2 regions of the Thalassotalea castellviae genome follow, and region 1 is predicted to be linked to the other one. Evidence: predicted binding sites of a transcription regulator. Region 1 holds the regulator's gene; the other holds the start of a gene.
The links. The regulator FNR, encoded in region 1, switches genes on or off when oxygen is low (the NO sensors DNR and NnrR bind a similar motif). The targets are predictions, from matches to a motif close to TTGATCTAGATCAA.

Region 1 (11,918 bases):
AGGTGGAACTCGTATTCAGAAAACAGTGGAATCAAAACCCACTTATCGTTCTATATCATTGCGTAAAGAACAAACTTTGGTGACGGTAAAAAGTCCTGCAATGCTCCATGCTAGTGGTTTTCTTGCCAAAGTTTTTGCGGTACTTGCTAAGCATGAATTAAGTGTCGACTTGATCACAACCTCAGAAATTAGTGTGGCGATGACATTTGATAACCCAACGGGCTCAACACAAGCGTTATTAAATTCTACTGTTGTTGACGAATTAGAACAACTTTGTGAAGTGTCTGTTGAAAATGGCTTGTCGTTAGTTGCTGTTGTCGGTAATAGTATTCATAAAACAAACGGGGTTGGTACGAGTATTTTTGATGCGTTATCGGGTATTAATGTTCGAATGATTTGCCAAGGTGCCAGTGAACATAATTTATGTTTCTTGGTGAATGAAGCGCAAGCGAATGAAACTGTGGAAAAACTGCATAACACTTTGTTTGCGTAATTCGTTTAAGCGGGTTAGGCTAATTTAGTTAGTTTCTGATAAAAGGTGTTGATATTACAACACCTTTTATATTTTTTATGGCAATTTAACTTTCATACGCTAGTGGATCTTCAACGTTGTTATCGTGAAAAGCTTCTAGCCTTTCTTGGCAAGCACCGCATTTACCACAAGCTTTTTCACGGCCATTGTAGCATGTCCATGTTTGGCTATAATCTAATGCCATTTTTAATCCATCCGTTAAAATATCAGATTTTGTAACGGTTAAATACGGACTGAAAATTTCCACAGCCTCATAATTAGCAATTTGACAAACATCATTCATTTTTTCGACGAATTCAGGACGACAATCTGGATAGATTGCATGATCACCAGAATGCGCTCCGTAATAAACTTGTGCTGCACCAACAGAGACAGCATAACCAACAGCTAATGAAAGTAAAATCATGTTTCGATTAGGAACAACCGTTGATTTCATCGTTTCAGCTTCGTAATGACCTTCTGGAATATCAATTTCATCGGTTAAAGAAGAACCAGCTAATAACTGATTAATCGTCGTAATATCAATGACTTTATGTGGAATATTTAACTTTTCACACACGTCACTCGCACATTGCAATTCTTTAACGTGTCGTTGTCCATAATCAAACGATAATGCATACACCTCTTTATCGTCTTTTATCGCACGATTAAGCACGGTGAATGAATCCATGCCCCCAGAATAAATAACAATGACTTTTTTATTAATATTACGATTGATTTTGCTGCTCATGTTTGGACTCTCTGGGGTATAATAGAAAACTTGCGCATTTTACTTGAAATTTCTTCGGCAATAAATAGGCAATAAAGAACGCTATTATGACGACAAAATACAAAATAAACGAATTATTTGAAACAATTCAAGGTGAGGGGGCTTTTACTGGTCAACCCTCTATTTTCTTACGTTTACAAGGTTGTCCTGTTGGCTGCTCTTGGTGTGATACCAAACATACTTGGGAAATTAATTTATCAGATGAAGTAGATCAACAAGTGATGATCAATAAAACGGCGGAGTCTGATCATTGGGCGGCATTAACAAGCGAAGATATCTTGGCAATTTTTAATCGTCAAGGTTTTCAAGCAAAACATATTGTCATTACCGGCGGTGAGCCATGTATGGTGGATTTAACACCACTGTGCACTGTCTTTGAAGCGCAAGGTTACAGTTGCCAGATTGAAACCTCAGGTACCTTTGAAATACAAACCACAGAAAATTGTTGGGTGACGGTGTCGCCAAAAGTCAATATGAAAGGCGGTTATAAAATATTGACTTCGGCGATGCAAAGAGCCAATGAGATCAAACATCCTGTCGCTACCGAGCAGCATATTGATGATTTAAAAGCATTATTAGTTGATCATGCGGTGACCGCAAAGCCAATATATTTACAACCTATTAGTCAAAAAGAACGAGCAACACAATTAGCTATTAAAACTTGCATTGAAAATAATTGGCGCTTATCTATTCAAGTACATAAATACATTGGTATTGAGTAAATTTTTTAACGATCACAATAATGGTTATTGAATCGGATTAATGGTTTAAGTTTTCACTAATGGTAAAGTGATCGTTATCGTGACACCTTTTGGGTTGTGATGATTATTAGCCTTTATTTCACCTTGGTGAAACTGACAAATCAACCTTGCGATATAAAGTCCTAAACCTAAGTGTGGTCTTTTATTTTCTTCACTTAATTCATCAAGATCTTGATGGTTGTCCCTGATTGATATCATCGAGTCAAATAACCTTTCTGTCATTTCTTCAGGCAAGTAACGGCCATTATTACTAATATGTAAAATTAAAACATTCGATTTATCTTCTACCGCTAAGGTTATTTTTTTATCTTCACTAAATTCAACGGCATTACCAATTACTTTATCAAGAAGCTGAGCAATGTGCTCTGGAGAGCCCACCATCATAACGTTTTTATCGGGGAAGTTAGCTAGAAATTGATAGTTTTCATAAATTTGACGATAACCTTGTAAACAGCCGTTCAAAACCTGATAAAAATTAAACTTAGTTTTGTCGGTATTTTTTAACATTTGTTCTAATCGGGTTGCTTCACTCATATTGGTTAAAATTAAATTGAGTCGATTTAGTCCTTGTTGTGCTCGCTCAATATAAGCATTTGAATGAGAAGATTGTTGTTTTTGCAAGGTTAAATTTTCTAATGATGTTCTAACCACAGCAATCGGTGTTCTTAACTCATGAGAAAGCCGAGAAGACATGTTCTCCAGATAATGGTTATATTGACTTAATCGACTTACCGCGGTGGCAAAACTTCGTGATAGATCACCAATTTCATCGTTATTCGTTGATGCGATCATCACTTCATTAATTCTGCCGTGTTCATCAATGGCTTGCTCAGCTTGATTACGTAAAGCTCTGATCCTATTCGAGATCCTAGTTGCGAAAAAAAAGAATGCCATAATACCAAAAAGCATGATGGCTAATATGCTGGTAAATAATTTTTCCAGTGCTTGGTTTCTGACCGTGCGAATACCATTATTGGTTTCTTCAACAATAACAGCACCATGGACTTTATTACCAAAATAAATTGGATACGCTGCGGTTAAAATAACGGCTTTATTATCGCTGGAAAGTCGCCATTGAGACTGCGGAATACCTTGTAAGGCGGATTCAATATGTTTACCTGTCAGGTTTTGGGCATCATAAAGTTGATCAATAAATGCTTTCGGTGGTTGGGTTAATAATCGGTTAAATAATGGTTTCAATAAAGATTGTAACTCGGTACGCCAATCTTCTTGATTTTGATTAATTTTATTTTTTTGCCAAAGGCCATTGGCCTGTTGAATATCGCCTGCTTTGGCGAGTACGCGATGATGTTGGTCGACAACCCATACACTTGAATTGGTGTAACTCATGCCTTTAACAATACGTTCTATTTCTGGAGAGGGCACGAGTATTGTGCCTAACGAATCTTTATTGGCTGTATTCGCGCTGGCTATAATACTGTTTGTTTGTCCAAACCTCTCATCAACATCGTGAATAGCAAAGGCTAAATTATCACTAATATTTTTTAACGGGATCCGAAACTCAATATTATAACCTTGGGTCGTTTCAAGCCATTTTCCTTGGATAAACAGAGCCGGGGTTGGAGGAGTAAGATCGTCATTTTGTATTTGAAAGATATCTAACCATCCAGCTTGCTTATTTGCGACAAGATAGCGTTGAAATTTACCTTCAGGAGTTGTGAAAGCCAGCTCTAAACGGTCATTCAGATTAATACTGCGGGCGTTTTTATCACGGTAAATGACTTTATCATCGACAACGCTGACGAAAAAATACAAATACTTATCATATTTGCCAACGGCTGCTGTGTAATTATTTGAGAGCTTTTCAAGCGGTAAAGTTGCTTTGGAATCGCTATTGGTCACTTGGTTATTAACACCGTAATAATGCGATTTAGCGAGATAGTTTGGCCAATCTTGGTGACTGCCATCTAAATTTATTGGATGGTTCAGTTGATAACCATATAAATCTTTCCCTTTTTCGACACTTGGTAAAAAGCTCGCTTGGTTATTAAACAGATTGGGGCGCTCATGCAATGCCGTGGCAAGGGCGCGTGCAGTGCCAATAATGGTTTGCTCTTGACCAAACCTTAAATATTTTTCCATCTCCCACACATATTGATAGCCAAACCAAGGAATAACGACTAAAAAGGATGAAAGTAATAATAACTTACTGCGTAAACCAAACCTAAACTTCATACTTGAGAAGTTACCTTGTTATTGACACTTGTTGTGTTTCCTTGCTCCCATCGATAACCCATGCCATAAACCGTTTCAATACAGTCAAAATCTTTGTCACGAAGATTAAATTTTTTCCTGATCCGTTTAATATGTGAGGTGATTGTACTGTCATCAACATAAATTTTAGAATCTTGCATCAGTTGTTGGCGGTTTTTAACATGACCAGGAGTTTTGGCTAAGGCATAAACCATCCAAAATTCTGTTATTGTTAAATCAATTAGCTTATCTTGCCATTTTACCGTCATTCTTTGACTATCGATGGTTAAATCATTGACGGTGAGTAAATGATCTTGTTCAGTGGGTTTATTTAAAGCGTCTTCACGTCTAAATAACGCTGAAATTCTTGCGGTTAAATGAGGTAAGCTAATATCTTTGGTTAAGTAGTCATCTGCGCCAATGCGCAAACCCGACACAGTATCGACATCATTGTCACGGGCGGTTAAAAAAATAATCGGTAAAGTCACCGATAAATTTCTTAACCATTGGCATAAAGTGAAGCCGCCATCATATTCTTGTTCTAGGCCAATATCTAAAATAACTAAATGAGGTAACTTAATACTAAAGGCTTGTGTCGCTGAAGCTCTATTGGCATAAGTTTGAACTTGATAACCTTGTGCTCTAAGTACGTCAGCATAGTTTTCTCTAATCGCGGCTTCATCTTCGACGATAGCAATTCTTTTTGACATTTATATATCTTTACCTAAATCGACTTGACTCAAGTTATTTGAGACGTATCTGTTTTATTGACAACGTCACTATATAAAAATTTATCAATAAATTCCTGAATTTCGTCACATTGCCATATTGTTGCCACATTTGTTTATTGCATTGCCATTATTGTGACCTTTTAATGGCATTTTTACTTGGTTTAATACAGTCATCACAAAGAAGCGAAGACAACGCTTAAATTTTAACTTTAACTAACTAATCAATAACGGTGGCATTATGAAAAATTCAACTTTAAATCAGGTGACGATAAAAAAAACTTGCTTAGCATGCTTTGTAGCAACCTCATTAATTTCAACACCCTTAATGGCAAATGATGATGTAAAAACTAGTGAATTGACTAAAGCAGAGCAACATAAACAAAACGAAAATATTGGCTTTGGAAGTGGTCTTGTATTAGGGGCTGTAGTAGCAGGGCCAGTAGGGGCTTTTGTTTCAGGGATCCTAGGTGTGTTTACAGCAAAACATATCAATGTCAGTAATGATAAAGATGAGTTAGTAGTGCAACTTTCAAAAGAACAGAATAACCATCAACTTGCCCTAGCAAATTATCAGCGAAAAATGGAGCAGATTGAACAAGAATACCAAAATGAATTACTCGCATTACAAAACAGTCAACACAATACAACACAATTACAAGCTGAAAACTTATTAATGAGTTTACAATTTTCAACAGGGTCAAGTGATATTCAACCGCATTATCAAGGTCAAATTGACTCGTTAGTGAGTTTACTCAAGCAAGCGCCTGAATTGATGATTGATTTATCAGGTTATACCGATTTACAAGGTAACGAAGCGCTTAACCATGCCTTATCAATTGCTCGAGTCAATGCGGTTAAACATGCTTTAATAGATAAAGGAATAACAGCTGAACGCATCAACTTATTTGCTTATGGAGAAGAATCTCCGGTTGTCGCTAATAATCAGCAAGAAGTTAGTTTTTATGATCGACGCGTTGTCATCAAACTTAAAACTAGTCATGATTCAACAGAAGAGTCTTTAAAGCAGCAACAAATGGTGGGAAATTATTAACGCTAATTCGAAGAATCATAGTACTAGATAGCGGTGAAGTCACAAAGAAAACCAAGACGTTATTTTAATAGCCTATTACGTCAATATAGAGCGACTATTTTTCAATAGTGGCTCTTTTTCTATGGTAAATAAATTATCTTGTATTCGACAAATTCTTTTTCATTTTGACAGTCATAACATCATTATTAACGTGTATAAAAAAGCCATTAACGCTATAAATCATTTCTGAAAATTGAACGGACGTGCTGTCGGGAAATTTTACATAAGTAAAAGCATAATAATTCCGTCTTCTGTAACTTTATGATTCTTAGTGGATTACTGAGATGGCATCTTTTATGCACTTTAATATTTTTAACGTACTTTTAGCCATACATAAATACCTTTCATTTTTGATGAAAAGGGATTAGAAGGATAACTCAAATGAAATACAAATTTCTGAAAGGCTTAGTTACTAGCTTTGCATTGGCCATTAGTTGTACATCAAATGCAGCATTAATTTATGGTTCAGATCCCATAAGTGCAGGTACACCATTAACCGTGTTTGATACTAATACAGGCACAACTACCGTTTTAGGTTCGAGTCTTTGGAATTTAGGCTTAGCCTTTGATAATAGTAACTCACTTTTTGGGATAAATGGTACTACTGTCTATTCAGTTGACATTAATAATGGCTCAACCTCACTTATCGGCAGTGGACTTTGGCAAGGGAGTTCAGAGTCAGCAACCTTTGATTTAAATAACAACTTGTTAAGCGCTACCAGTACTGGTTTATATAGTATCAATACCTCTAATGCGGCGACAACTTATTTAGGAGCATTTGTAGGGCATAGCTCATACGATGGAATATCAGTTGCAACAACCAATGTAGAAACTATTTTAGGAACCTTTCTTGCGGGTACCATCTTTGCTGTTGACTCTGGTCAATTGTATGTTATTGATCCTAATACACTAGTTTCTACTTTTTTAATGTCTGCACCAGCAAGTGAAACGATCGCTTTTGATGCCAATGGGAATTTATATGCTAATGACTATACTAATGGTTATTACCTTTTAGATCTCGTCAATCAAAATCATACATTTCTAGGGGGAAGTGCACATTTTGGCTCTGCTGTATATGGCGCATACTCTCCTCAAACAGACGTTCCTGAACCCTCAACACTAGCTATTTTTGCTTTGGGCTTAATAGGGTTGGCTTTCCGTAAATTTAACCAAAAAGGTTAAATATTTACGTGGTAATGTAAAACACTGATCAATTAGATCAGTGTTTTTATTTTTAAAGACAAACAACACCATATCTAACGTTGATGTTGAGCCGTTTTGGGCTGTTATTTTAAATTGTCTCCATCAGAATCAATCAACATTAGTCTGTTAAAGTTCTTTCATCACTTTTGTTAATTAATTTTCTTGATAAATATAAAAATAAAAATAAATATTTTTACTGAAAAAATAAGCCGCTTTGCTATTTCAGCAAAACGGCCCTAGTAAATAAAACAAGCAATGTGTTACCTTGTTTGCGTATTAAACTTATTATTTAATACATTGATAAAATGGTCTTTAACATAAGCGTTAATTGGCAAGTGGTGAAACATATCCATCCGGTTTTAAGGCTAAAACATCACAGTTTAAATTATCAATTAAATGTTCAGCAGTATTCCCGATCAGGGCAGCGGATAATCCTGTTCGGCCAATAGTACCTAAGATCACTAATTCTGCATCTAATTCGTCTGCCAGCCTGACAATGATATCTTCTGGTAAACCTTCTTCCACATGGGTGTGCTCTTTACTGATTGCAAACTGTTGAGCATGCTCATCCATCGCTTCTATATGATGACTTAACATGGATTCGTTGTATTCGTTTGCATTAAATTCAGGGATCTCAATTGCGATATTAACGGGAGTGCCAGGGAAAGAGTTGACCAAATGAACATTTGCCTTGATCAATTTTGATAGATTGATCGCTTCTTCTGTTATTTTTACATTTAAAGATTGATGCTCTGCTTCAGCACTGCCTACATTGAGTGCCGCGACAATATTGCCATTCATCGGCCATAAATGATCTTTCACTAATAAAACAGGACAGGGACATTTTCTTAAGATATGCCAATCAGTTGGCGTGAATATGACTGATTTTAATTTATCGTGCTGATGTGTCCCTTTAATGACTATGTCATAGCCATTATTTAATACTTCTTCAATAATGGGTTCAAAAGGTCTATTGTGCCAAATTACTTTAGTATCTATTGCAATATTATCGTGTGGTAAAACGTTAATTAACTCATTCAACCATTGAATACGATCATTAATTAACGAGTTGCGCATAGCTTCACGCTCATCGTTTGACAGCATGGTAGTCATCTCATAAGAAAAATCATATATCGAAAGGAAAGCTGTGATGGTGGCCTGAGTTTGTTTGGCTAATTCAATCGCTCTTTTTAAGGCTTTTTGATCTTCAGTGGTTGGATCTATGATTGCTAATATTTGATGATACTTTTCCATATTCGCTCCAGAATAACTCATGTTAATGATTTACTATCAGTATAGTTATATTCTTATATAACACATAGTTGAAGATTGTTTTAAATCAATAAATTGGTCGTATTGAAGGAAAAGTTAAGCAAGCAAATACTTTACAGATGTTTGAGAAATATTTACGCAAGGAAAAGTATGTGGGAGAGTGATCTGCTGCTATAGCGCAGCACAATCTTCAAGCTTATCGCTGTCTAAAATCGTAATAAGCTTGCCATCAACTTTAATTAAGTCATTTTTATTGAATCGATTCAATAAGCGACTAATTGTTTCAACCGTTAAGCCGATATAATTGCCAATATCACTGCGAGTCATCGTCAACCTGAACTCAGTGGCTGATAATCCCCTAGCGTGATAACGGGCGCTTAAGGCACATAAAAATGTAGCAAGACGCTGCTCAGCATTCTTACGGTTCAATAAAGTTAACATTTCTTGATCATTTTTAATTTCAGAGCTCATCATACGAAGGATTTGCTTTTTAAGCTTTGGCATATGATTAGATAAATTATCTAAGGTATTATAGGGGATTTCACAAACCATTGAAGTTTCTAATGCTTTTGCAAAGCTCGGATGTTCAGACTCTGCTATGGCATCAAACCCTAATAAATCTCCTGCTAAATGGAAGCCGGTAATTTGTTCTTCACCACTTTCGTTTACCGTAAACGTTTTGAAAGTGCCAGAGCGTATAGCGTATAAGGACTGCATAGTTTGACCATCTTGAAAAAGCTGCTCACCTTTATGGATAGGGCGTTTCCGGTCAATGATTTCATCAAGGGTTTCTAACTCTTTTTCATCAAGAGAATACGGTAGACAAAGTTCACTGATGCTACAATTTTGGCAATGAATATGTTGTTGTGATGCGCTTTGATTCTTGTACATATTTTCCTTAACATCTAAGTTAATTATCCACTTCGAGTATGGTATTAGAACATTTGTGTATATGCAAATTTTAGCGTCAAGATACCATAACTTATTAGTAATAACGCCATAGTTTTTCTAAAATAATTATTTTGCATTAATAGCTTTATAAAAGTAAAACCAAATGAAACCGTCAATAACGCAGGTAAAGTACCAAGCCCAAAAAACATCATGATCAAACCTCCTTTTATTGCGTTGCCGCTGGCTAAAGACCAGGTTAATGTTGAATAAACTAAACCACATGGTAACCAACCCCATAAGGTACCTAAAAGGAAAGATTTCTTTACACTCTTTATCGGAATTATCTTTTTACTTAAAGGCGATAAGTGTTGCCAAAGGTGTTTACCAATTACTTCAACTTTTGATATCCATAATAACCATTGACCAATGTATAATCCGAGCAAGATTAAAAAAATACCGGCAATAATTTTTAAAGTGACAATAGGAAATCCTAAGTGTTTAATTGCGAGTGAGCCGGTTAAACCTGCGATAGCACCTATCAAAGAATACGAAAATATTCGCCCTACGTTATAGCTTAATATAAAGGGGGTTTTGTTTATTTGTTGCGGTAATGCAGACGTAAGCATGGTGGTAATGCCTCCACACATCGCAATACAATGACCACCACCTAATAAACCGATGACGAAGGCTGATAGAAAATCTAATTCCATACAAAGACAATATCTTTCACTGACAATCTTGGCTGGAGGTTAACATTATTCATCACAGGTAAAAACTATTTATCACGTTTCAAAGGTTCCTAAAGAATGTTTAACGACATAAAATAAACAATCATTTTTGGCGATAAACTTGTTTGTTGTTGCTTTAAATATTCTCAAATGAGTTGCACAGACTAATTGATTGTCTCGTAAAGTGAAAAATTCGTCGATAACGTTTTCTTGATCTTCATTTAATAATTGCAAATTTTTTAACCCTTTTGAATCTAACCAACCTAGCATTTGACCTTGATGAGCGCCACCATAATTAAATTGCTCAATATTATCTAATAACGTCACACCACATTCACCTTCATAGTGATGGCTATAGGTTAGTTCTACATTGTTTTTTAACGTTAACCGTAAGGGTTTACAAATTATCTCAACGGATTTTTTTTGTGGGTAATTAACGTTTGGCGGACATTCAGCGATGTTTTGTATTCCTTCAAAAGCGACTTCATGCGCTTGTTCGTCATTACTGCCTCCACACTCAATTGTTATGGTTGGACAACTAAAAGCTTGTTCAGTTAATGCGCCTATTTGTAAGCCTGATAAAATTACCGCATCGCAAAAAAATGAAGTTAACGCGATTTCTTTCATTGATAACGTCGGCGATACAGCAAAAGCAGGACTTGAACCCGAACAGTTATGTAAGTCAACGACGAATTCAGGGGTTACTTCTCTAATGGCTTCTTCAATGAGTCGAGCTCGAGCATAGTAACCATCATTTCGTGAAATACCAAAACAGCGATTTAGATCAATTCCATGCGGTAAAAAACGTTGACTTAGTAACGGGCTGGCATTCGCGGCCTCTACTGAACAAATAATAAACCTAATATTCGTTTGCGGTGTCGGTAATTCCCCTAAGGAAGTCAACCAACGGTGAATGGCAATTAATCCTGATGGTTCATTACCATGTAATAAAGTGACAATAACACGACATTTATCAACATGTTTACCGGCTACATCAATCACGGTTGGTACATCTAATGATAATAAAAACTGTTTAAAGTCAGCTTTAAGCGTAATTGGCTCTGGGTTATTTAAATATTCAATGTCATAAAAATCTATATTCATATGTTTTTTATTATCACTAAGTAATATCATTAACGGATTGTTTTTATTGATTAAAAGTTAATATTATAGTTATCAACGGACACTTTGACGTGTAAAAACAATTCATTATTATGTAGAAATAACAGGCACTATTTAAGTTTCTATTATCTGCTTTGTTAACGAGCAGATAGCATGTCATACTCAAAGGTGGAACTTGTTGATTAAGGTCAATAAATTTTTATTAAACCATTTTAGTAAAAGGATATTCATGCAAGAACTCGTCATTCAAGCGTTATCACAGATTGAACGATTTGTGATCGGTAAACCTGAACAAGTCAAATTAGCACTAGCCTGTTTACTAGCAAAAGGGCATTTATTGATTGAAGATTTACCCGGTATGGGAAAAACGACTTTAGCCCATGTATTAGCGTCTTCAGTAGGGTTAAATTATCAACGAGTTCAATTTACCAGCGATTTGTTGCCTGCTGATGTTATAGGCGTGTCAATTTTCGATACAGAAAAACATACGTTTACCTTGCACAAAGGGCCTATTTTTAACCAAGTCGTTTTAGCCGATGAAATCAATCGAGCCAGCCCTAAGACACAAAGTGCGTTATTAGAAGCGATGGAAGAAAATAGTGTTA
Region 2 (11,918 bases), on a different contig from region 1:
ATTCTATTTTTGTCATATTACTGCCATTTAAATTGCTTAAGTTTAATTGTGTTGACTATTCATGGGGTTTTAACATGACAATTAAACACCGATATAAAACAGTATGGTTATCTGATATTCACTTAGGTTGTAAAGATTGCAAAGCTGAGTATCTGCTAAATTTTCTTAATAATGTTGAGATAGAGACGCTTTATTTAGTTGGCGATATTATTGATATGTGGGCGATGTCGAAACAATTTCGCTGGCCACAATCTCATAATGATGTTTTACATAAACTATTAGCGTTATCTAAACAAAACACCCAAGTGATTTACCTGCCGGGAAATCATGATGAGCCCATTCAAAAATTTGATCAAATGCATTTTGGCGATGTAGAAATTCATCGTCAATATGTCCATATCACAGCTAAAAATGAAAAGTTATTAGTTCTGCATGGTGACCAATTTGATCAAGAAGTGTGTTTAGGTAAATTTCATAGTTGGATGGGTGATAAGGGCTATGACTTTCTGTTGTTTTTAGATCGGTGGTTTCACAAAACATTTCTTCGAAACGAGCGTAAATACTGGTCATTGGCACGTTATATAAAACGTCATGTAAAAAGTGCTCAAAAAGCGATATCGCGATATCGACAAGCAACCTGTCAAGCAGCAAAAGATAAAGGCTATGACGGTGTTGTCTGTGGTCATATTCATCATCCAGAAATAACCATGGTAGATGGTATTAGATATTTAAACGATGGTGACTGGCTTGAAAGTTGTTCGGCTTTGGTTGAAAACCAAAAAGGCGATATTGAATTAGTTTATTGGCCTTATATTCAGCTAGCAACGACGAAAGAAGCGTCAGAATGCCAATCACATCACGCGGCTTAAACTTTATTTTTAGTTGAGTAGTATTAAATATGTATACAGTAAATGAAATTATAGATCGCCATTATCCGCAAGTGTCAAACAAACCTTGGCTGTCTGCACCATTGAAGTTTTGTTTGAAAAAGCTGCTTCATGAAAAAGACATCCAACAATTTGAGCAAGATTATCCGCATTGTTTTGGTTTGGAGTTTGTTGAGCAAGTACTTGAATACTTTGAAGTAAGTTATTCATGCAGAGACACTGAAAAAGAACGTATCCCAAGCCATGGTCGAGTAGTGATTATTGCTAATCATCCGGTGGGCTCTTTAGATGGTCTCGCTTTGTTGAAGTTGATCAGTGAAGTACGTGACGATGTTAAAGTTGTCGCTAATGAAATGTTAATGGCCTTTGAACCGCTGCATGACCTTTTATTACCGGTTAATAATATGCAAGGTGGTACGGCAAAAGCTTGCTTGGTAAATATTGATCAGCATCTACAAAATGAAGGTGCATTAATAGTATTTCCTGCTGGTGAAGTCTCTAGATTACGTCCTCAGGGCATAAGAGATACTGTTTGGCATAAAGGTTTTTTACGTATGGCAACTAAAGCGCAGGCGCCTATATTACCTATTAAAGTCAGCGCGAAAAATTCAGCGTCATTTTACGGAATGTCAATGATTTACAAGCCGTTATCAACGATGTTCTTAGTGAAAGAAATGTTTAAACAACGCTGTAATCATTTTCCTATGAGGATTGGTGAATTAATTGCGTATCAAACGTATGCCAACAACGGTATTCACATTAATCAGCAAGTTAAATTATTTAAAAAGCATTTATATCGAATTGGCACAAATAAGCCGTTAATATTTGAAAGTCAGAAAGCTATCGCTTTACCTGAAGGTCGTCAGAAACTTCGCAAAGCGATTAAAAAATATTGTCAGGTAATAGGCGAAACGCAAGACGGCAAAATAATCTACCTATATCAACACAATAAAAGTTCTTCGATCATGCGTGAAATAGGACGGTTGAGAGAAGTTTCTTTTCGAGCCGTTGGTGAGGGTTGTAATAAACGCCGAGATATAGACGCCTATGACAGTCATTATTTTCATTTAATTTTATGGGATAAAGATGATTTAGAAATAGCCGGCGCTTATCGACTTGCTAATGCATCTAAAGTTTACGCTGAAAATATGCTCTATTCTGCGACATTGTTTGAATATAATCCTCAAATGCAACAATATTTCTCGCAAGGGTTAGAATTAGGTCGTAGTTTTGTTCAACCTAAATATTGGGGGAAAAGAAGCCTAGATTATTTATGGTATGGCATTGGCGCATATTTACAAAAAAATCCTCAATATCGCTACATGATAGGGCCTGTTAGTTTAAGTAATAGTTATCCTCAAGCGGCAAAAGAGTTAATTGTTCAGTTTTATCAGCGGCATTTCTCATGTGATGAAAACTTGGCTAAAGCTATGTACCCTTTTAAGTTTGAACAAGATATTGCCAATAAAAACCAAGTACTGAATTATCAAGATGAATTTGTAGAACTAAAACATAAGCTAGCGACTATGGGAACAACAGTCCCGACCTTATATAAGCAATATGCTGATCTTTGCAAACCGGGTGGAGTTAAATTTTTAGATTTTAATGTTGATCCTGATTTTAATTATTGTATCGATGGCTTGGTTTTATTAGATTTACATTACTTAAAAGATAAAAAGCGTCAAAGATACCTTCCTGAAACAAGCCAAGCTACAGAGGCCTGTTAATTGAGTTATGCCTCGGCCCAACTTAAATTAATTTCTACAAAATTAACGCAGATCTTACGAAGATAAAACCTGCTTTTTAAGGAAAAAAAGCTCTGTGCTAACCTTTAAGTTGAGCGAGAACATTGCAAACCTTCAGGCCATAAATTTAATGTTTTATTGTTAAATGCCTGCCAGTTATTATTTGCAATCAAGGTTGCGATCGCTTTTGCGACATTTGGCAATGGTGGTAAATTAGCCGAAGCTTTATGGGTTAACCAATGTTCTATGTTATCGACAGAAAGTTCATCTATAACATCAGCGTATTTTAATTGCTTAAGCGCTAAGGCATTAGAGTGTTGCTCCATTTGACCATGTAAAGCTTTGGTTAAGATAGGAATTCCAATATGCAAGCATTCGCTAATAAGCTCGAACCCTGAATTACATATTACGCCATCGGCATGTGTTAAATCTTGCTTAAAACTTAAGTGACTGGTTTGCCTTAATGCAACATTACCTGCTTGTGCATTAAATAAATCAGGAGAGTATTGAATAAATTGGGTCGCTGGGAAACGTTTCAATAAGCGTGTGATCTCTTTTTGATTCTCAAAAGGCAAATACACTAAAATATGTTGTTTGTTGGTACTGCGTTTTAGGTCCACATCTACAATTGGAGGTAAAACCGAGTTGTCATACGGGTGCCAGTGTAGACCAATATTGTATTTTGCAGGCGCAAAGTATTTCATGATACTGCGAGTTAACCAAGTATCTTGAGATTTTGGTGTATTATCGCCAAAGGCATATTGATGACCGATGCCAATCACTGGGACACCTTTTATTTTTGCTGCCCATGCTGTGACTGGTTCGAAATCAGTGATGACAAGATCGTATACCGCCAAGTCTAAATGGATAATATCGCTAATAAAACGGAATATATTATTATTTAACGCGGTTTTAAAATGATTAATACGACCATTCTCACTAATAAAAGTAAAGCCTTGCCTATGTTGATATTGTCCAAAAATGTCCATATCAAAAAATTTTTCTTTGGCTCTACCAGACAATAGGTAGTCAACTGAAAGGCCGCAACTTTCTAATTCTTTTGCTAAAACACGAGAACGCGAAATGTGTCCATTTCCTGTACCTTGAATACCATATAATATTTTCATAACCACCAACTTGCGAAATAACCAATGAATGTGCCTAAACTGGCTCCTGCTAGAATATCCGTAGGAAAATGAACGCCTAAAATGATGCGTGAAAGCCCAACCCCTGCTGCCCAAATAACGATTAAAAAAGCTTCGCTGCCCATGTAAGCAATAACTAATGTCGCCAAAAGAAATGACGCCATGGTATGACCTGAAGGAAAACTAAATTGGTCTGCAGGAGTAACCATCGAAAAAAAATAAGGAATAACCGCAGGAGGGCGAGGACGTTTTAAAGTGTTTTTCATTGAGAAATATACACTTCGCTCAACAGCAAATGCGGCAAGTGCAATCATGAAAAAGTCATACCCAGCTTGGCCATCTTTGCATAGTAAAATCAATGGGATCAAAAGCTGCATATAACCATCACCTGATCGTGAGAGCCATTTGATCGCCATGATGAAACGGCGATAACTATGTGACTTTACACACCAGAGTAAAACCCGACAATCATGTCGGTAAACATTATTTATGATGTTCATAAGCTCACAGTAAAGAGACCATATGACAAGCATGTGACAATCATGTGCTATTTAAGTGAAAGGCAAGAGGAGAATTGAAAGATACAACAGGCAATACCTTATCTGTTTTGTATTATTCCTGTTATTTTCGATGGCTAGCAGCCAGTTTATGACATAAGGAAAAGTTTTAATCACTTATTGTTATTAAAACTTTATTGGAGAAAATTGATCTAATTAATTTGGCTTACTATATTTTTATTAATGAAGTAAGCGCTTTCAATAACCGCAGATTTTTAACAAAAATTTCTACCAATAAACAAACAAAAATGGATTTATAACCAATAGGCAACCAAAATATGTTTAACTTTAATACGTTGAAAAATAAATTTACTTCGGCGTTTATCTTATTGGGTCTAATTCCCGCTATTGTTATTAGTGTTATTTCTACCATGAATAGCTCAGAAGATATTTCTTCGAAAGTTTATAATCAGCTAACAGCCATTAATCAAATTAAAAAACAAACTATCATAAACTATTTTGACGAACGTAAAGGAGATATGGGCGTACTCGTTAATTTCGCTGATACTATGCAAAATCAGGCATTTAACCAATTAACGGCAATCACCACCCTTAAGAAAACACAAGTAGAAGATTACTTTGCAAACAATACCGTTCAATTAGAAATGCTCGCCAACAACCGTGAACTTCAAGATGCAATTAAGGTGTTAACCGAAGATTTTTCAAATAAACCTAAGTGGCGATCTCGATTGGATCAATACGACAAAGCGTATAAATCATTACTGACTAACTTTGGTTGGTATGATTTTTTTATCATTAGTCAACGCGGCACTATTATTTACTCTGTTACAAGAGAAAGTGATTTAGGTCAAAAGATCACCGTTGATTTATCCGGTACTTCGTTTGAGAAAGCGTTTAATTTAGCGAGTAACAATGATGGTAGTGACAGTCATTTTGGTGACTTCCTTCCTTATCCTCCAAGTAATAACGACCCAGCTGCATTTGCGGTCAAACCGGTTACAGTAAATGGAAAACGCATTGGTTATATTGCCTATCAACAACCCATTGATAAATTGAATGCTATTTTAGGGCATAGAGAAGGGATGGGGGAAACAGGAGAGTCTTATTTAGTAGGACAAGATAAATTAATGCGCTCTGATTCTTATCTAAATCCTAGTCAATATTCTGTTATGGCATCTTTTGCTAATAAAAATACCGTTGAAACTAAAGCTGCAAATAGCGCACTCAATGGTGAAAAAGGCACGCAAGTTATAATGGATTATAACGATAATCCGGTGGTGAGTAGCTGGGATTATATTCAGCTTAACAGTGGTGTTCGGTGGGCCATTATTTCTGAAATTGATGTTGCCGAAGCGTTTAATCCGATGACGTCTAACAATGAAGAATTTTATAAAACATATATTGAAAAATACGGTTATTACGACTTATTTTTGATTAATCCTGATGGCCATATTTTTTATACTGTTTCTAAAGAAGCTGATTTTAATACCAATATTTTAAAGGGGACATACGCTAACACAAATTTGGGAACATTAATCAAGAAAGTGAGCCAAACGAAACAATATGACATCATAGACTTTGCCCCATATGCGCCAAGTAATGATGAGCCCGCCGCTTTTATTGCGCAACCATTACTTGGCGCGAATGGGGAAACTTCGTTATTTGTTGCGTTGCAACTTCCACTTGAAGGCATTCAAACCATTATGGGTATCAGAGAAGGTATGGGAGAAACCGGTGAAAGCTATTTAGTTGGTAGTGATTTGAGGATGCGAAGTAACTCATTTATTGATCCCAAAGGTCATTCAGTAAAGGCGAGTTTTGCAGGCACTGTTGCCAATAATGGTGTTAACACTGAAGCGGTTAAACGAGCATTACAAGGTGAGAAGAATACGAATATTATACAAGACTATAATGGCAACCCAGTGTTGTCATCATTTGACCGTATTGAATTTGGTTCGTTTAATTGGGCGATAATTTCTGAGATAGATGAGCCTGAAGCGTTCGCTTCAATTAGAAGTAACACTTATTTTATGATGGGATTAATGCTCATCTTTACTCTTATTATTGCGGTAACGGGGTTGTGGTTTGCAAAACGAATTTCAACACCAATCATTGAAGTGGCGGCTGTTGCAGAAAAAGTGGCCAGTGGTGACCTGACGATGACCATTGAGCAAACCTCAACTGATGAAGTTGGTCAATTACAAAAGGCCATTAAACACATGGTGGCAAACCTATCAAGTATGGTGAGCACTATTTCAGGAATTTCCTTACAACAAGCTTCCACCTCTGAGGAATTAGCTGCAATCACCACACAAACGAATAAAACCGTTGCGGAACAACAATCTATTTCTGAACAACTCGCTACTGCGATGCAAGAAATGGGGTCTACGGTGAACGAAATTGCCCAAAGTACAGCAACCACATCAACAGCGGTAGATAACATTCAAGGGAAAGTACTCGATGGTTCAAATAAACTCAATGAAACTTATCAATCAATTATGAGCATGGCGACTCAAATTCAAGAATCAGAACAAAGTGTTAAACGCGTCAGAAGTGATTTTGACCAAGTTGTTCATATACTCGATGTAATAAAAGGCATTGCTGATCAAACCAACTTGCTGGCATTAAATGCAGCCATAGAAGCAGCAAGAGCCGGAGAGCAAGGGCGAGGTTTTGCTGTGGTAGCCGATGAGGTAAGACAACTAGCACAGCGAACTCAAGATTCAACCAAAGAAATAGATAATATGATCAACACCATAGTCAATGGTGCAAATTCGTCCGTTGAAATTATGTCAAGTAGTGTGACATATGCAACAGATGTGCAAGAGCATGCAAAAGAAGTGATGGAGTTAAATAAAGTGGTTGAAAGTGAAATGCATCAGATCACTGACTTAAGTGCACATATTGCGACGGCAGCAGAAGAACAAGCCGTTGTGGTTGAAGAAATTCTACAAAATGTAGAAACCTTAAATGTTGGTGTTACCGAAACCAGTCATGCCACAGATAATATTGCAGAATCAAGTGTTGAGCTTGCTAGGTTAGCCACTGAATTAGAAAAAGAGTCGTCAGCATTTATTACCAAATAAATATAAAATTTGATTTTCGGTAAATTTGCCAAGGTAACTATTTTGCTATGAGAATGGGGTGGCTAATGGGACTTGAACCCACGACAACCGGAATCACAATCCGGGGCTCTACCAACTGAGCTATAGCCACCACTGATATTACTTGAAGCGCCTTGTCCTATAGGTGACAGGAAAAGCGCGGAGAGTATATTGCATTTATATCTCGATTGACAAGAAAAATCTTTGCTTTATCGCTAAAGTGTCCAAAAGATGTACCTTTGACTTTATTTTTCAATAAATCTCATCGTTTGTTACTATAAATGACCGCTTATTACCGTTAGGTGAAATCATGTCTTTAGATAAGTTATCAGAACAACTTAAATCAAATGCCACACAAAAAATGCCGCCTGTTGAGTTGTGGGACCCACCATATTGTGGCGAAATAGATCTCCAGATAAAAGCGGATGGCCAGTGGTTTCATAATGGCACGGCCTTTAAGCGCATGTCTCTAGTTAAACTATTTGCTTCGGTATTGAAAAAAGAAGCCGATGAATATTTTCTCGTTACCCCGGTAGAAAAAGTCAAAATTACCGTAGAAGATGCCCCATTGTTGATCACACAATGGATTTGGTTAGATGATGAACAAACCGTCATGCAACTAACTACCAATTTAGATGATACGTTTATCTTGTCTAAAGAGCATCCGTTGACTATCTCTGACGATGGCGGTCTTTACGTCACCGTTCGCCGAAATTTGATGGCAAAAGTCCATCGAAATGTTTATTACCAGTGGGTTAATTTTGCCCAAGAAGTTGATCAAGAAAACGAGGTAGCCTTAGCCATCACCAGTGATAGTGAGCAGTTTATTTTAGGGTATTTAGAGTAAAGGCTGATTTATGCTATCTAAAAATACCTCGACTGTTTCACGAGTGATTTTTTTAATTAAATCACGCGTGAAAAACGTTGTTGATTGATGTGTTGTTTCATGTAGGCGTCGAAACTCATACAAATTATACGTATCAGTAAACGTGCCTTTTGATCGACATGAATGGCATCTTCCGTTAACTCAATAAGACCATCATTAATAAAAGGTGTTAACAGCAATAAATCTTCTGAAAAGTAATCATCAAATTGGATATCGTACTTTTGACTAATAGTATGTTTATTGAGGTGAAGATTACACATTAATTCACGGATCACTTCGCCGCGGATCACATCATCTTGGTTTAATTCTACTCCTTTAATCTGCGCGTTTTTTCTTGATTCAATCGCTTTATAATACTCTTGAAGCTCTTTAATATTTTGGCAAAAAGAGTGTCCGATATTACTGATTGATGATACTCCTAGCCCTAAAAGGTCACAATTGCCTTGAGTGGTATACCCTTGAAAGTTACGATGAAGAGTGCCATTTCTTTGCGCGATAGAAAGTTCATCATTCGGTTTGGCAAAATGATCCATACCAATAAAGTCGTAACCAAAGCCGCACAGTTTTTCGATGGCGAGTTTCATTAAAGCAAATTTTTGCTGTACATTCGGCAGCCATTCATCGCGTAATTTACGTTGTGCTGCAAACCGACTCGGAAGATGGGCGTAGCTAAATAATGAAATACGGTCAACATCCATTTCATGAGCTTTATGTAAAGTTCTGGTAAAGGTCTCTATGGTTTGATGAGGTAGCCCATAAATTAAATCTATATTTATGGATTTGAAGCCTACTTTTTTAGCATGAGCGATAAAATCACTAATAAATTCGGTAGATTGCACCCGATTGATGGTTTCTTGTACTTTTTGGTCGATGTCTTGAACACCAATACTAATGCGATTAAACCCTAAGTCATAGAGGTGTTCAGCTAAATTCATTTCAATTTCACGAGGATCTATTTCAATGCTCATTTCCACGTGTTCTGCAAAATGAAATTTCGATTTTAATAACGTCACTAGTTTTGTGATTTGTTGATGCGTTAAAAAGCTTGGTGTACCACCACCCCAATGTAATTGTTTTACTGTGTATTCAGTGAATAATTCGGCGCGCGCATTAATTTCTTCTGCAAGGTACTCTAAATAAGTGTCAGCTTTGCTGCGATGGCGGGTAATTACTTTGTTGCAGCCACAGTAATAACAAAGACTATGGCAGAACGGAATGTGAACATATAAAGATAATTCACGATTAGGAGAGTTTTTTATTGCTTTAATAAAGTCTTGATCTGAAAAATCATCATGAAATTCTAAAGCGGTTGGATACGAAGTATAGCGAGGACCACTGGTGTTGTACTTATTTAATAGTGTGCTGTCGAAAAATTGATTGGCTTGCATGAGCGTTCACTAAACTAAAAAACTATGAGCTTATTATAATGAAGTGACAGCTTGTGTTATTGATCACGCTCAAGCTTTAGGTGAACTATTGTCTTAAATAAAATATCAGCTAATGTAGCTCACATACTAAGTAAGATCGGCGACCCTTTCAGCAGCATATTGATGTAAAGTGTTTACATTTTCTTTTACTGCATCGGCTAATCGCGCTTCAATTTTTACCCGCTCAAAGTCGAGTTTCATTCGCTCTCGTTTTTCAAGTTTTTTACGTGCTTCTAAAATCGGCATATGTTTTATCGCTTCATAGAGCTCAAAGATAGCAGGAAATTGTTGATGATGATTTTCGCTGGTTTTGAGGGAGTCGAGCAATACCGACAGTCGCCAGCAACCTTCAGAAATATCACATTGTTCTTCTTTCATTGCTCTGACGATAATCACAATACTGTCGAGTATTTTCTTGTCATGCTGATTGAGAGAACGCTGACGTTCTTGCTCTGCTTGCGCTTGCTGTGCGGTTTGTTTTTTTAATTGTCGTAAGAGTTTAATCGCATAAAACGCTAAGGATGCAACAATAAGAACAGCGATTACGATTAAGTAACTCCATGGATTTGCAAACATTTAAATACCTTACTCGAAATCTGAAAATTTATTATTGTCTAACTTATCCCACAATGCGTCTTCATCAACTTCAGTATTAGCTTGCTCTGTTGACACTAATTCATCGTCATCATCTAAGCCTAGTTGCTCTCTTAGGTTGCTATGACGATCCATTTTTAAATTAAAGTAGTCAATTTCTTCTTCGCTTAGCGCTATTTCATCGTCTTGTTTTTGTAAAATCTCTTGAATACGAGCATCCGCTTCGATTTCATATAACTCTTCTTCTAACGCTTGTTGGTTATCAACAACTCGGATGGCCGCTATTGGCGAGGCTTTAGTTTGTTTCGGTGTGGATTGTTTTTCCGCCATCGGGGCTTTGGTTAAGACGATGGGCGTTTTACTGCCAATTCTTGGATCTTTATTCGTCTTTGAAGCAGCATTTTTATTTTGCTTAACTTGTGCTTCTTGTTGACGGTTGCCTGGCGCCTTACCGTGCTTTTTCTTGACTCTTTTATTGCTCACTTCTACGGTTTTTTTTCTATCTTCTTTGTTGGCGCTAATAGGAGCAATACCCGGTTTTCTTGATTTTTTCTTACGTGACATAATTTTCGAAGTTGGTTAACGAGCAATAACGCTATTTTACGTTAGTTTGCGAGGAAAAGGGAAATTCAATGAAAATATATCGCTTTTTTCGATTTAAAGAAGAAAAAACGACGGCATTGCCGTCGTTCATGAGATTATAAATTTGACTTAAACTGCAAATATTATAGTCCAATTCTTAAGTGGTAATCCTAACCTATTAGCACAGTCCCTGTAATTTTGAGTAATTTATACAATGTTCCAGTATTGTTATTAAGCTTCCCTAGTCTTTTATTTTTTTTGGTCATCTTGACACTTTTTTAGGCTATCCCTACTGTCCCCCTGGACAAGAAATAAACGATCTTCCTTAACTTTAGTTAACCATCCCTATTCGAATTTATCATATTCTTTGAATACATATTGCTGTCCGTGCAACATCATCCTTTTTATTATTGCTACTTTGTAGCTGGAAATACTTTACCGAAGTGAACGAATGGAGCAAGTAATAAATAAAAATTAATTGACAATTTAATTGATGTTTATTTATTAACTTACTGTTTTTCTTTGTTAAAATCATGTTACAAATTTATTAATAGTTATCGTATTTGTTATTTAATGGTCAATGTCTTACAAAATTAATAGCCATTATCTTACGCTAGGCTTGTTTGAATTTTATACGAATATTTTCGTGGATTAGTGATTGTCTACCAAAATAAAGCTATCTTTTCATCGCTAAGTTAATGAATTTTAAGCCGAGATTGATCAAGTAATAAAAAAGCCCATAGCTAGGATATGGGCTTTCAATGATGCATCCAAAAATAATTAACTGCTACAGAGTAACGTTAATCGTGCTCGTGTAACCATGCTGCATGTTTAGGGGCACGTTTTGTCACTGCCCATTCATCTATCATGGCATGTGCAACGTCATTTAATTGTTTATATTGCTCTGGCGTACCAATATCCGCGGCTAATTCCAAACGATGGCCACTAGGGTCGAAAAAATAAATTGATTTAAACACCCCATGATGAACGGGGCCTAATACATCAACACCTTTTTCAACCAATGACTCTT

Region 2: hemN (oxygen-independent coproporphyrinogen III oxidase) is a predicted target of FNR. The motif match lies at 9,733-9,746, and genes of this name have one in related genera.

Annotation. Positions count from the first base shown of each region.
Region 1 is NZ_JAVRIF010000013.1:31,929-43,846, forward strand. It holds gene lysC (lysine-sensitive aspartokinase 3) at 1-493, shown strand, start outside; gene queC (7-cyano-7-deazaguanine synthase QueC) at 579-1,262, opposite strand; gene queE (7-carboxy-7-deazaguanine synthase QueE) at 1,349-2,023, shown strand; gene pdsS (proteobacterial dedicated sortase system histidine kinase) at 2,069-4,258, opposite strand; gene pdsR (proteobacterial dedicated sortase system response regulator) at 4,255-4,986, opposite strand; gene pdsO (sortase-associated OmpA-like protein PdsO) at 5,246-6,058, shown strand; gene RM573_RS16935 (PEP-CTERM sorting domain-containing protein) at 6,479-7,279, shown strand; gene uspE (universal stress protein UspE) at 7,625-8,554, opposite strand; gene fnr (fumarate/nitrate reduction transcriptional regulator Fnr) at 8,744-9,463, opposite strand; gene RM573_RS16950 (sulfite exporter TauE/SafE family protein) at 9,508-10,173, opposite strand; gene RM573_RS16955 (M14 family metallopeptidase) at 10,246-11,295, opposite strand; gene RM573_RS16960 (AAA family ATPase) at 11,543-11,918, shown strand, end outside.
Region 2 is NZ_JAVRIF010000004.1:185,218-197,135, reverse strand. It holds gene RM573_RS09615 (UDP-2,3-diacylglucosamine diphosphatase) at 75-869, shown strand; gene olsF (bifunctional ornithine lipid synthase OlsF) at 899-2,614, shown strand; gene RM573_RS09605 (MJ1255/VC2487 family glycosyltransferase) at 2,719-3,759, opposite strand; gene RM573_RS09600 (phosphatase PAP2 family protein) at 3,756-4,277, opposite strand; gene RM573_RS09595 (methyl-accepting chemotaxis protein) at 4,613-7,381, shown strand; tRNA gene RM573_RS09590 (tRNA-His) at 7,436-7,511, opposite strand; gene RM573_RS09585 (DUF1285 domain-containing protein) at 7,710-8,246, shown strand; gene hemN (oxygen-independent coproporphyrinogen III oxidase) at 8,303-9,673, opposite strand; gene RM573_RS09575 (DUF2489 domain-containing protein) at 9,800-10,288, opposite strand; gene yihI (Der GTPase-activating protein YihI) at 10,298-10,870, opposite strand; gene RM573_RS09565 (VOC family protein) at 11,689-11,918, opposite strand, start outside.